Alkalihalophilus pseudofirmus: one gene and its partner. Each later gene encodes a partner of the first gene's protein in a complex. Links are inferred from orthologs where the notes say so. Each region holds a gene or a part of one and is shown on either strand. Other genes may lie near its edges.

Region 1 (6,490 bases):
CGGTGCAGATCGTGTAATCGTTGTGAACCATGCTGACCTTAAAACATACACAACAGATGCTTATCAACAGGCATTATTGCAAGTTCTTGATGTAGAGAGTCCAGAGGGAGTTCTTCTTGGACACACTTCATTAGGTAAAGATGTTTCACCGCGTCTAGCGATGAAATTAAATGCGGGGCTGATCTCTGATGCGATCTCTGTTGAGATGGACGGAGGAGATGCGGTATTCACGCGTCCAATCTATTCTGGTAAAGCATTTGAGAAAAAGAAAGTAAATGAGGGAGTTGTTTTTGCAACGATCCGTCCAAATAACATTCCGCCGCTTGAAAAAGATGAGTCAAGAAGCGGAGATGTTTCGAACTTAACAGTAGATATTAAAGATCTACGCACAGTCATTAAAGATGTGGTTCGTAAAGCAACAGGCGGTGTTGATCTTTCTGAAGCAAAAGTAATCGTAGCTGGCGGCCGTGGAGTAAAAGGGAAAGAAGGCTTTGAGCCGCTGCAAGAATTAGCAGACCTACTAGGCGGTGCGGTTGGAGCGTCTCGTGGAGCGTGTGATGCAGACTATTGCGATTACTCACTGCAAATTGGTCAAACGGGTAAAGTCGTGACACCAGATTTATATATTGCGGTTGGTCTTTCAGGTGCGATTCAGCATTTAGCTGGTATGTCTAACTCTAAGGTCATTGTAGCAATTAACAAAGACCCAGAAGCTCCTATTTTTGAAGTGGCTGATTACGGTATAGTCGGCGATCTATTTGAAATTCTTCCAATCCTGACAGAAGAGCTTAAAAGCACATTAGTTTCTAACTAATGACCCTTTAAGAAAGTCCATAGACGCATGGGCTTTCTTTTTTTATCACATAGATTATAGCGGGGCATGTTTTAAAATTATTCATTCGGTTATTTTAATACTAGGCAGGGGATAATAATTGCGAGCAACTTATTCGCCAATTTAATACGTCAAATGGTATAATCAGACTGTAAATTATTTTGTTGAGAATTAAAGGAGGCTTTTTTGATGGCTATCGTAAACGTAACAGATCAAACATTCGCAAGTGAAACAAGTGAGGGAGTCGTTCTTGCAGACTTTTGGGCACCTTGGTGTGGACCTTGTAAAATGATTGCACCTGTTCTTGAAGAATTAGATGCAGAGATGGGCGATAAAGTAAAGATTGCTAAGTTAGATGTAGATGAGAACCAAGAAACAGCTGGTAAATACAGCGTCATGAGTATCCCTACTCTTCTTGTTTTTAAAGATGGAGATGTAGTAGATCAAGTTGTTGGGTTCCAGCCGAAGGAAGCATTAGCTGAACTTCTAAACAAACACCTATAATTCATTATGAAATCGCGCCCTCAAAAGAGAGCGCGATTTTTTGCTGTGCTTGCTGCTTCATACTTGATATTTTTTTAGATGTCGCTAACAATAGAGTGAGAGAACATATGTTTAGATCTTGCAGCCAATAGGTTAGAGCTATCGGATTTACAGCAATAAGTTTCGCTGTAATGGAGAGGGGGAGACATGTAAGTGAATCAGAAAGATGGAAATTACCTGAAGGAAAAGCTAGCGGTCTTGCCTGATCAGCCTGGCTGTTATTTAATGAAAGATCGTCAAGGAACCATTATCTATGTAGGGAAAGCAAAGGTTTTGAAAAATCGAGTGCGATCTTATTTTACTGGTTCTCATGATGCGAAAACACAACGGCTTGTTAGTGAGATTGTGGACTTTGAATATATTATGACCTCATCAAATATCGAGGCGCTTATTCTCGAGATGAACTTAATAAAAAAACATGACCCAAAATACAATGTCATGTTAAAAGATGATAAATCGTATCCGTATTTAAAAATAACAAATGAAGAACATCCGCGGTTGATTACAACAAGAAACATAAAAAAAGACGGCGGGAAGTATTTTGGTCCTTATCCTAATGCAGGAGCGGCTAACGAGACGAAAAAGTTATTAGACCGCTTATATCCATTGCGTAAATGCAGAACGATGCCCGATAAAGTGTGTTTATATTATCATATCGGTCAATGTTTAGCGCCGTGTGTTTATGAGGTCACAAAAGAGCAAAACCAAGAGATGGTTCAAGAAATCACTAAATTTTTGCGTTCAGGTCATGATGAGATTAAAGAAGATCTTACAGAGAAGATGATGAAAGCCTCAGAAGAGTTGAATTTTGAGCGGGCCAAAGAATTAAGAGATCTATTGCAGCATATGGATCAAGTCAGAGAAAAGCAAAAGATGACCATTAATGATCATATTAATCGAGATGTATTTGGCTTTGCTTATGATAAAGGCTGGATGTGCGTGCAGGTGTTCTTTATACGTCAAGGAAAGCTGATCGAGCGTGATGTGTCGATTTTTCCATTTTATAAAGAAGCTAAGGATGATCTGCTTACATTTGTAGGGCAGTTTTATCTTCAAAAAGATCATATTAAGCCAGCGGAAATACTCCTGCCAGAAGAGGTAGATCGTGAATTGGTTGAACAATTATTAGAAGTGAAGACAGCTCATCCGAAACGAGGTAAGAAAAAGGAGCTGCTGGATTTAGCCAACCAGAATGCATCTTTTGCGCTAAAAGAAAAGTTTTCTTTAATTGAGCGGGATGAAGATCGAACGATCAAAGCAGTAGAACGATTAGGAGAAGCGATGGGGATTGCAACTCCTTATCGCATAGAAGCTTTTGATAACTCAAACATTCAAGGAACAGATCCTGTCTCCGCAATGGTGACCTTTTTAGATGGGAAACCAAGCCGCAAAGATTACCGGAAATACAAGATCAAGACAGTGACAGGTCCAGATGATTACGGTTCAATGCGCGAGGTTGTAAAAAGGCGCTATGTGAGGCTGCTGCAAGAAGAAAGACCGCTGCCTGATTTAATTGTCATTGATGGAGGAAAAGGTCAGATTGCTTCTGCGCAAGAAGTAATCGAAGATGAATTAGGGCTCTCTATACCGGTTTGCGGACTTGCTAAAGATGAAAAGCACCGTACCTCACAATTATTAATGGGCGACCCTCCGGTAGTCATTCCGTTAAAAAGAGACAGCCATGAATTTTATTTACTTCAAAGAATACAAGATGAGGTTCACAGGTTTGCGATTACCTTTCATAGACAAACAAGGTCAAAAACCTTCTTTCAATCTGTGCTTGATGAGATCCCTGGTGTAGGAGAGAAACGAAAACGCCAGCTGCTCAAGCATTTTGGGTCCGTGAGAAAAATGAAGGAAGCGACGATTGAAGAATTAGCAGTAGAAGGGGTGCCAAAGAACGTAGCAGAAGCTATATATGAAAAGCTGCATGAGAAAGATTAAATTTCTTGTTGCAACATACGTTATCCTCTGCTAGAATGAAAAACAATTAAATATGCCGCACTTCAAAACAATGAAGTGATGGTAGAGGAGCGAAAACCATTAGTAAGCCAGTCGAGAACGATGAGGTTCTTTGACACTGGTTAAAAGGGGAATTCGCCGAAGTTTGTATAGACCTCATAACTATACATGCTGGACTTATCTCGAATAGGGGTAAGGCTGTCACTTGACTATACCCAATAGTCTTGTGGAGAACTATCTCACGTGAGAAAGGGAGTAGTGTGGTACCTGTACGGTATGACAAGCAACGGTGAGGGGTTTTCCTTATTGTTGCTTTTTTTGTACGCAAAAAGGTATAACACATCCAGTCGATCAAAAGAATCGCGCGTGAAGAGATTGAGAGGATGAGGCGAAATGGCAAGGATTGTACAAAAATATGGCGGAACTTCAGTTGGTTCTGTAGAAAAAATTGAAAATGTTGCAGACCGTGTTACACGAGCAGCAGAGGCAGGGAGTGAGTTGATTGTTGTCGTTTCAGCGATGGGGAAGTCAACGGATCAGCTTGTCAGTTTAGCAAGTGATATTACGGATCATCCAAGTAAGAGAGAAATGGATATGCTTTTATCCACGGGAGAACAAGTGACGATCTCCTTACTTACAATGGCACTCTTAAAGCGCGGGGTAGATGCCGTATCTTATACAGGCGGTCAGGCAGGTATTTTAACAGAAGCATCTCATGGAAATGCAAGAATACAAGAAATTGATTCAGAACGGTTAACAAATCAGCTTGAAGCAGGCAAAGTACTAGTTGTGGCAGGTTTTCAAGGTGTAACAGAAGATGGCAGCATTACAACACTTGGAAGAGGCGGTTCAGATACAACAGCGGTTGCGCTGGCTGCAGCTGTAGGGGCAGACCGTTGTGAGATTTATACAGATGTAACCGGAGTATTTACGACGGACCCACGTTATGTGAAGAAGGCACGTAAACTGCAGGCGGTATCTTATGATGAAATGTTAGAGATGGCAAACTTAGGAGCAGGTGTACTTCATCCAAGAGCGGTAGAGTTTGCGAAAAATTATGAAGTTCCATTAATGGTTGCATCAAGCATGGTAGAAGAAACGGGAACAATGATTGAGGAGGAAGTTACAGTGGAGAAAAATTTAATCGTAAGAGGGATTGCATTTGAGAATGATGTTACAAAAGTAACAGTTGCAGGTCTGCCAAACCGTATGGATACCCTGCCAAAACTATTTTCTATTTTATCAAGCAACGGAGTAAATGTAGATATCATTATTCAAAACCAATACGACGAAGATCATGTAAATATCTCATTCTCTATTACTCAATGCTCACTGAAAGAAACAGTAGCACGCTTAGAGCAAGCAAAGAATGAACTTGAATTTGAACACTTATATCATGAAGAAGATCTTGCAAAAGTATCGATAGTAGGGTCAGGCATGATTTCAAACCCGGGTGTGGCTGCTACAATGTTTGAGGCCCTAGCTAAAAATGAAATATTTATTAAAATGGTCAGCACATCTGAGATTAAAGTGTCGGCTGTTGTATCTGAAGACGATATGGTGATGGCAGTTGAGGTCTTACATGATGCGTTTAAATTAGACGAAGTACATGAAGAAGAACAAGCGGCACAATTAGTATAAAGGAAAAAGCGATGCACTCATGCATCGCTTTTTTTACGCTTCAATCGTGTCATGCAGATCGGACTCGACTTGAATATGAATAATCCCTTTTTTCTTTGTCTGAGTAGCAGCAGTATAAGAGGACAGCCATGTTTCTACTTGCTGGGCTAGAAATCCTGCCTCTAATTGATAACTGCGGTCATCGTTTTTATCCATCCATTCACCGCGAAGCTCAAATACCCGTTCTTGCTTTTTTTCTTTTACTAATGACAGGGTACCCCAATTTGCTTTTTCAAAAAAATCGATGGTTTCCTCGATTGTATGTAACGGGTACTTGCGAGCAAGGGCTTTTCCAACCCAGTACAAAATAGAGTCATGCTCTTGCCCGAAGACCTCCTTTAAAATATCATTTCTAAGTAAATCGTAACCGAATGTCTCGTCTCTAAATTCCATGTAGAAAAACACCTCTCCTCTTCTTATATTATAAAAGGTCTCTTTCTAGCTGTCCAAATGAATATAGAAGGAATCTCAGAAGTATTGGGAGGTAATCGTAGGGAAATATAAGGAAAAGTGCTTACTTTTTTCCTAGCGCTTATAGTTTCTCTAATACGGAAATGGTATACTTAAGCGCGAATGAATACGGAGGTACTACACGATGAAATTAGGGTTAAGTCAATTTCTTTCCCCCTTTAGGGTTATTATCATTTCTTATATCATAGCAATGATTGTCTTTAGTATCCTTCTTTATCTACCTATCTCACATAAAGAAGGAGTCGACCTTACATTCTCTGAAGCGTTATTTACGTCTGTAAGTGCGGTAAGTGTGACTGGGTTAACGGTGGTAAATGTGTCAGAGACGTATAGTTATATCGGTGTATTCTTTCTTGCATTGGCTATTCAGCTTGGCGGAATTGGCATTATGACACTAGGCACATTTGTATGGATGCTTTTCGGAAAGAAAATCAATTTATCTCAGCGAATGCTGATCATGGTCGATCAAAACCAAAATAAATTTTCAGGCCTAGTGAATTTGATGAGAGGTATTCTTTTTGTAGCTTTAATCATCGAGTTAATTGGGGCATTGATTCTAGGTACATATTATATACGCTATTTTGATACGGTTGGGGAAGCCTTCTATCAAGGCGCATTTGCTTCATTAAGTGCATTTACAAATGCGGGGTTTGATGTCACAGGGCAATCGTTAATTCCTTTTGCGAACGATTATTATGTACAGCTTGTTGTGATCCTGCTGATTTTTGCTGGTGCGATTGGGTTCCCTGTGTTAATGGAACTGAAGGAGTATTTCTCTAAAGATAACCCTCATTTTAAATTCAGCTTGTTTACGAAGATTACAACGACTACTTATTTTGCTGTTTTTATTATTGGGGTTATTGGAATTTGGGCGCTTGAGACGGGATCATATTATGTAGGTCTTGAGTGGCACCAGCAGTTATTTTATTCCATCTTTAATTCAGCCACCACGAGAAGCGGCGGCCTTTCGACCATGGATGTGTCGGAATTAAATATTGCCAC
Region 2 (6,808 bases), 370 kb from region 1 along the record:
TATCTTCGTGCGGGAGTGTATCTTTACCCGTAATTGAACCTGTATAAAGTATTTTTCCGTTGATATCAACCTGATTTAAGTTTCCTGTTAAAATATCACCGCCTACGTAAATGGTGCTCTCAGAGCTGTGGCCAAGAGTAATATGTTTTAAATCTAAATTTCCTTGTATGTAAATATTCTTCGCCTTGATTGATGTTTTAGAGCCGCTGTTCGATGAAAAGCCGTTTCGCATCACAACTGTAGCTTCTGGACCTATGACGGTTCCGTTCCCTGTGAAATCAAGAATATTTCCAAAGAAGAGGACATTTTCCTTTCTTAAGTAGTCTAGAAACGAAGACTCGGGTTCTGGATCAGGATCAGGGCCTGGATTAATTGGTGTAACACTTGAGGAATATTGACTTTCCAGGGTTGTTTGTATCTCAAATGAAGGGTTATGAGAATCGGTTAGCCTCATATTTACATTTAAGTTATAGTCAGCGTTTAAATTCCCGCAACGTCTGTTCGTAGTAATAGTTGTTCCTTCAGGTGAAATTTCATTAAGCTCAATGTGTTCGATTAAATGCGCAGATTCAAAAAAATCATCATAGCAAAATACATCATCATATCCAGCCTTATGCTGTTCTCTTAACTGTGTCATCATAATATTGGCCTCTTGACGAAGGTTGATATGCGAGCTTGTTTTCTCATTAAATGAAAAAGTAGATAGTAATACATTATAAATGATCCCTATAAAAAGGGATGAGATCACAATGGTAGCTAATACTTCTAATAAAGTAAGGCCTTTTTCTTTTACTATGTATTTAGTTAGCATATATCACCTCGAGTAAGAATGTTAAAGTTGATAGGTATATAGTCCTTATGTTATAACATTTTTGGTAAAAGTTTCTATCTAAAGTTTGTGTAATAGAATATAGATTGGAAAGGTAGAGGAAATTCGAGGCTAGAACAAAGAAGAATCGTTATTTCACATTCCTACTTCTCTTTGTTTATTGTATACTTGGGTGTATGAATGAGAACTTGGGGGAATTAAACTTCATGAACTTAACACCTGAAAATGAGCAAGAAAACCGAAATGTGATCCCGTTTTATCGCAGCGGCGATTATTTCTTTCATAGAGGCATTATTGCTTATCGTAAAAACCATCTGAAGCGAGCAGTGAAATTATTTGAACGTGCTGTTAAGCTGACGGATCAAGAGCCGGTTTTTCATGTTCAATTAGCGGCAGTTCTCTCAGAGATCGGCCAGTATGAGAGATCGAATGACATTTTAGAGATGGTCCTAACGAATCACGGAGACGATCAATCTGAATGTTATTTTTTCATGGCTAACAATTATGCCTATCTTGGATTATTTGAAAAGGCTGAAGAGGCCGCAAAGCGTTACATGGTATTAACTCCTGGCGGGGAGTTCTTCAAAGACGCAGGCGACTTGTTGGATTTAATGCAAGTAGAGCAAAATGAAGCAGAGGCTGATGCGGACGACGAAGAAGATTGGGAGTCGTTTGATTTGTCCTCTGATGAATATATTATTGAGCATGGCCGTGCCCGTACACTGCTTAGAGACGGGAAACCTGAAGAGGCGCTTCCTATTTTGCAAGACATTATTACGGAGCACCCTGCTTGCTGGTCGGCGCATAATCATTTAGCTGAAGCACTTTTTCGTCTAGGCGATGATTCGGCGTTTGAACTAAGCAGAAATGTGTTACAAGAAGATGAGGGGAATTTATTCGCCCTTTGTAATTTAGCAGTATTTTATACGATGAAAGACAATGAGTTGTCTGCAGCACCTTTTATTGATGCGATTAAGCGCATTTATCCGCTTGATATCGAACATCATATGAAGGTAGCACAAGTTCTGGCAGCAGTCGGACATTACGAGCAGGTCATCGGACGGATTATGCGTGTAGAGCCCTTCATTTTAGAACGTGAACCCGATCTGTTCCATTGCTTAGCTGTGGCGTACTATCACACAGACCAGTATGAAAAGGCCTTATTTTACTGGCGCAGAGCGGGAAAGCTAGGGAATAAATCTGCGGCAGAAATTCTTGAAAAAGTAGAGCAAGGCACCCTTTTGGCGCGCGATGTAGAATACCACCTGTGGTAATTGTAAAGAATTTGTTTTGTTTGAGCATATAAGTAGACACTTATATATCTCTTGATTAGGATAAGGGTAGAAATCAATTTACAGCAGTGATTGAAGGAGTGGATTAGGATGAGTGAAGAAAAAGTGTATGATGTCATTATCGCAGGAGCGGGTCCTGCCGGAATGACTGCAGCTGTTTATACATCTCGTGCAAACTTAAGCACGATTATGCTTGAGCGCGGAGTTCCTGGCGGTCAGATGGCTAATACAGAAGATGTAGAAAACTATCCCGGCTTTGACCATATTTTAGGGCCTGAGCTTTCAACAAAAATGTTTGAGCATGCGAAGAAGTTCGGTGCTGAATATGGCTATGGCGATGTAAAAGAGATTATCGATGAAGGTCATTATAAGATCGTCAAAGCAGGCAGTAAAGAATACAAGGCGCGTTCTGTCATTGTTGCAACGGGTGCAGAATATAAAAAGCTTGGCATTCCAGGTGAAAAAGAGCTTAGCGGCCGCGGGGTTTCATACTGTGCTGTTTGTGACGGAGCTTTCTTTAAAGGGAAAGAGCTTGTTGTTGTCGGCGGAGGAGACTCGGCTGTTGAAGAGGCTGTTTACTTAACTCGTTTTGCTTCTAAAGTGACAGTCATTCACCGCCGTGATCAGCTTCGTGCTCAAAAAATTCTTCAAGATCGTGCGTTTAACAATGATAAGATCGAATTTATTTGGAATCATGTTGTAAACGAGATCAATGAAGAGGGCGGAAAAGTAGGCAGTGTCACAATTGAGAACACAGAAACAGGCGAAACAAAAGATTTCAAGACAGATGGTGTATTCATCTACATCGGTATGCTTCCGCTAAATGCGAGTGTGAAAAACCTTGGCATCTTAAATGAAGAAGGATATGTTGTTACAAATGAAGAAATGGAAACGAAAGTACCTGGCATTTATGCAGCAGGTGATATTCGTGAAAAATCTCTTCGTCAAATCGTCACAGCAACAGGCGATGGCAGCTTAGCTGCACAAAATGTGCAACATTATCTAGAAAGTCTCGCAGAACAGACAAAATAATTCAAAAAACTGCAGAAAAAAACGTAATTCGGTCTTAATGAGTTTGTAACAAGGATGAAATATATATGGGGTATGATATAAATAAGTAATTGACCCCCTTTTTTATATAATTTGCACGGACACATCGTCCGTGCCCTTTTTTTGTCTATTTTTGAAATGATTCGACAAAATCAACCCTCATGCAAATTTTCCCTAATCCAAGTAATTGTGACGTTATCAAAATGAATGTATAATATTAAGGAGTAGTAGAACTGAGGTGAAGCTGTTGCAAAGGGTTACAAACTGTGTACTAGTAAATGGAGATCAAGCGTTATTGTTACAGAAGCCACGTAGAGGATGGTGGGTGGCACCAGGAGGAAAAATGGAATCTGGTGAATCCATTAAAGAAGCAGTGACAAGAGAGTTCCGTGAAGAAACAGGATTTCTTGTGAAAGATGCGAAGCTGCGTGCCGTTTTTTCAATGGTCATTATTGAAGATGACAAGATTCAATCTGAGTGGATGATGTTTACATTTCAAGCAACACAGTATGAAGGTGAACAGCTTGAGGAATCACCAGAAGGATCTTTAAAATGGCAGCCGCTAGATCAGATTACATCCCTGCCTATGGCTGAAGGAGATAAACAGTTATTCCGTCACGTGTTAGAACACGACGGATTGATGTATGGAACGTTCCATTACACACCCGATTTTAAATTGCTATCTTATCGATTAGATCCTGATCCATCAGATCCTGATCAATCTAAGTAAAGATAAGCTGAAAGATAAATTAAACATAAATAAGGTTATTTTTAATAAGATTGAACTAAATCTAAGAGCAGGTGATAGGCTATGACCAATCAAGAAGAAATACAAATCGTAATCATCACAGGGATGTCTGGGGCAGGAAAAACTGTGGCTGTCCAAAGTTTTGAAGACTTAGGGTATTTCTGTGTGGATAATTTGCCCCCTGCTTTAATTCCAAAATTTGTTGATCTCTTAAAAGGCTCAAACGGGACGATGAATAAAGTCGCACTCGTTATCGACCTTCGCGGGAAAGCATTTTTTGATCATTTATTTGAGGCAATTGATGCGATCAGCATAGAAGAAAACATCCAGCTTAAAATGCAAATTTTGTTCTTAGATGCAAAGGATGCCAAGCTCGTACAACGCTACAAAGAAACGAGAAGGTCTCATCCATTAGCTAAAGGCGGACTTCCGCTGGATGGAATTAAAAAAGAACGTGAATTGCTTGAAGAGTTAAAAGGCCGCGCCCAGCAGATTATTGATACAACAGAGATGAAGCCAATCCAGCTGCGTGAGAGAATTATCCAGCGTTTTAAAACGACGGATCGTCATCCATTCTCAATCAATATCATGTCGTTTGGCTTTAAATACGGAATCCCGATTGATGCCGACCTTGTTTTTGATGTGAGATTCCTGCCTAATCCTCATTATGTCGATCATCTAAGACCTCAAACAGGATTAAATGAAGAAGTGTCTTCGTATGTACTGAAGTGGAGTGAAACACAGACATTTATTGAAAAGCTTCGTGACTTGCTGACGTATATGCTTCCACAGTATAAACGTGAAGGTAAGAGCCAGGTTGTCATCGGAATTGGATGTACTGGCGGAAAGCACCGTTCGGTTACTTTAGCAGAATACTTTGGTGAGGCATTTTCAAATGAGTATGTAATGCATGTGAGTCATAGAGATATTGAAAAGGGGAAGGAAAAAACAACGTGAAGCAAAAGAAAATTGTTGTAATCGGCGGAGGAACAGGACTATCTGTATTGCTTCGAGGGTTAAAAACATTTCCTGTTTCGATCACGGCGGTTGTAACAGTGGCCGATGATGGGGGCAGCTCAGGGCGTTTGAGGCAAGAGCTTGATATTCCGCCTCCTGGAGATGTTCGTAACGTTCTCGTCGCCCTTGCTGAAGTAGAGCCATTAGTAGAAGAGTTATTTCAGCATCGTTTTCAAAATGGGAATGGCTTATCAGGACATTCCTTAGGCAACTTGCTGTTAGCAGGAATGACGTCTCTCACTGGAGATTTTGCAAAAGGGATTGCAGAGCTCAGCAAGGTCTTAAATGTACGTGGAAAAGTATTTCCTGCTGCTAATCGCAGTGTCGTCTTACATGGTGAGATGGAAGATGGCACCGTGGTAACAGGGGAGTCAAAAATACCGCTTTCCAAAAAACGAATTAAACGGGTCTTTTTAACACCAGCAGACATTAGTCCGCTTTATGAAAGTGTTAAAGCTATTCAAGAGGCAGACCTCATCGTACTTGGGCCAGGAAGCCTATATACAAGCGTTCTGCCAAATCTGCTCGTTCCAGGGATCAGTGAAGCTGTTTCAGAGTCAGAAGCAAAAAAGGTATATATCTGCAATGTGATGACACAAAGTGGAGAGACTGACGGCTATACAGCCTCCGAACACCTCGATGCGTTGTTTTCTCATTGCGGAAAAGGTATGATAGATGAAATCCTCGTTCATGGGTCACCTGTATCTGATGAAGTGAGGAAGCATTATTCAAAAGAACATGCTGTCCCTGTTACTGTAGATACCGACCGGCTTCAATCAATGGGCGTCGGCATAATCTGTGATCATTTTGTTGTGGAGTATGAGAAAATGCTGAGACATGATGCGATTAAAGTATCTAAGGCATTGATAGATGTAATAGATAAAAGGTAAATGGCGTAAAAGGTTACTAGAATATTGGCGTGTGGTTTTGCAAACGATCAATTAGTAAAAGCGGGTCATACATGCGTGCTGCACGGCTGAAAGGAGTGAACGTAATGTCCTTCGCAGCCACTACAAAAAAAGAACTAACCCAGTTTGAGCAAGAGGATTGTTGTGCTAAAGCAGAACTTTCCGCTTTAATCCGTATGAATGGATCGATGTCACTTGGAAACAAGCAGCTTGGGCTTGATGTGACCACTGAGAACGCAGCGATTGCTCGTCGGATTTACACTTTAATTAAAAAGTTATATCCAGAGATTTTTGTGGAGCTTCTCGTTCGAAAAAAGATGCGCTTAAAGAAAAATAACGTCTATCTTGTTCGAATCTCTCATGAGGCAAAACGATTGCTTGAGCACCTTGGAATCCTTGGAGAAGGGTTTTCGTTTATCCGCACGATCTCACAAGAAATAGTGAACACATCATGCTGTAAGAGAGCATACTTAAGAGGGGCGTTTTTAGCAGGGGGCTCAATTAATCACCCAGAAACCTCATCTTATCATTTAGAGGTTTTTTCTCTCTATGAGGAACATAATCAATCTTTATGTGAATTGATGAACGAATACGATCTAAATGCAAAAACCTTGGAACGTAAGAAGGGGTTCATCACGTATATGAAAGAGAGCGAAAAAATTACGGAGTTCTTAAACATCATCGGCGCACACCAAGCTCTTCTTTATTTTGAGGACGTGCGTATTATGAAAGATATGCGTAATTCTGTAAACCGTCTTGTAAACTGCGAAACCGCTAACTTAAATAAGACGGTAGGTGCAGCTTTAAGACAAGTGGAGAATATCCGGCTGGTGGAACGTGAGATCGGCCTTGAGCAGCTTCCGCCGAAACTACGTGAAATCGCAGAACTTCGAATGAAACACCAAGATGTTACATTGAAAGAGCTTGGGGAAATGGTGGAAAGCGGTGTCGTTAGTAAATCAGG

What was found.
Region 2: the proteins of trxA (region 1) and trxB are in contact, whole or in part, in a crystal structure (PDB 1F6M), measured with the Escherichia coli proteins. The link is inferred for Alkalihalophilus pseudofirmus from one-to-one orthologs.

Annotation. Positions count from the first base shown.
Region 1 is NZ_CP117835.1:3,168,864-3,175,353, reverse strand. The notes cover bases 1-2,678. They hold trxA (thioredoxin), read left to right. Parts: upstream 1-1,021; coding sequence 1,022-1,336; downstream 1,337-2,678. Other genes in these bases: uvrC (excinuclease ABC subunit UvrC), read left to right, coding at 1,529-2,678; PQ478_RS16880 (electron transfer flavoprotein subunit alpha/FixB family protein), read left to right, coding at 1-814. Outside these bases: more of uvrC, read left to right, coding at 2,679-3,319; PQ478_RS16865 (aspartate kinase), read left to right, coding at 3,731-4,978; PQ478_RS16860 (YslB family protein), read right to left, coding at 5,012-5,410; PQ478_RS16855 (TrkH family potassium uptake protein), read left to right, coding at 5,613-6,490. UniProt on the Escherichia coli protein: Participates in various redox reactions through the reversible oxidation of its active center dithiol to a disulfide and catalyzes dithiol-disulfide exchange reactions.
Region 2 is NZ_CP117835.1:3,543,319-3,550,126, reverse strand. Bases 1,187-4,182 are described here. They hold trxB (thioredoxin-disulfide reductase), read left to right. Parts: upstream 1,187-2,211; coding sequence 2,212-3,153; downstream 3,154-4,182. Other genes in these bases: rapZ (RNase adapter RapZ), read left to right, coding at 3,983-4,182; PQ478_RS18705 (NUDIX hydrolase), read left to right, coding at 3,419-3,901; PQ478_RS18715 (tetratricopeptide repeat protein), read left to right, coding at 1,187-2,103. Outside these bases: PQ478_RS18720 (DUF7305 domain-containing protein), read right to left, coding at 1-811; more of PQ478_RS18715, read left to right, coding at 1,036-1,186; more of rapZ, read left to right, coding at 4,183-4,876; PQ478_RS18695 (gluconeogenesis factor YvcK family protein), read left to right, coding at 4,873-5,826; DNA-binding protein WhiA, read left to right, coding at 5,931-6,808.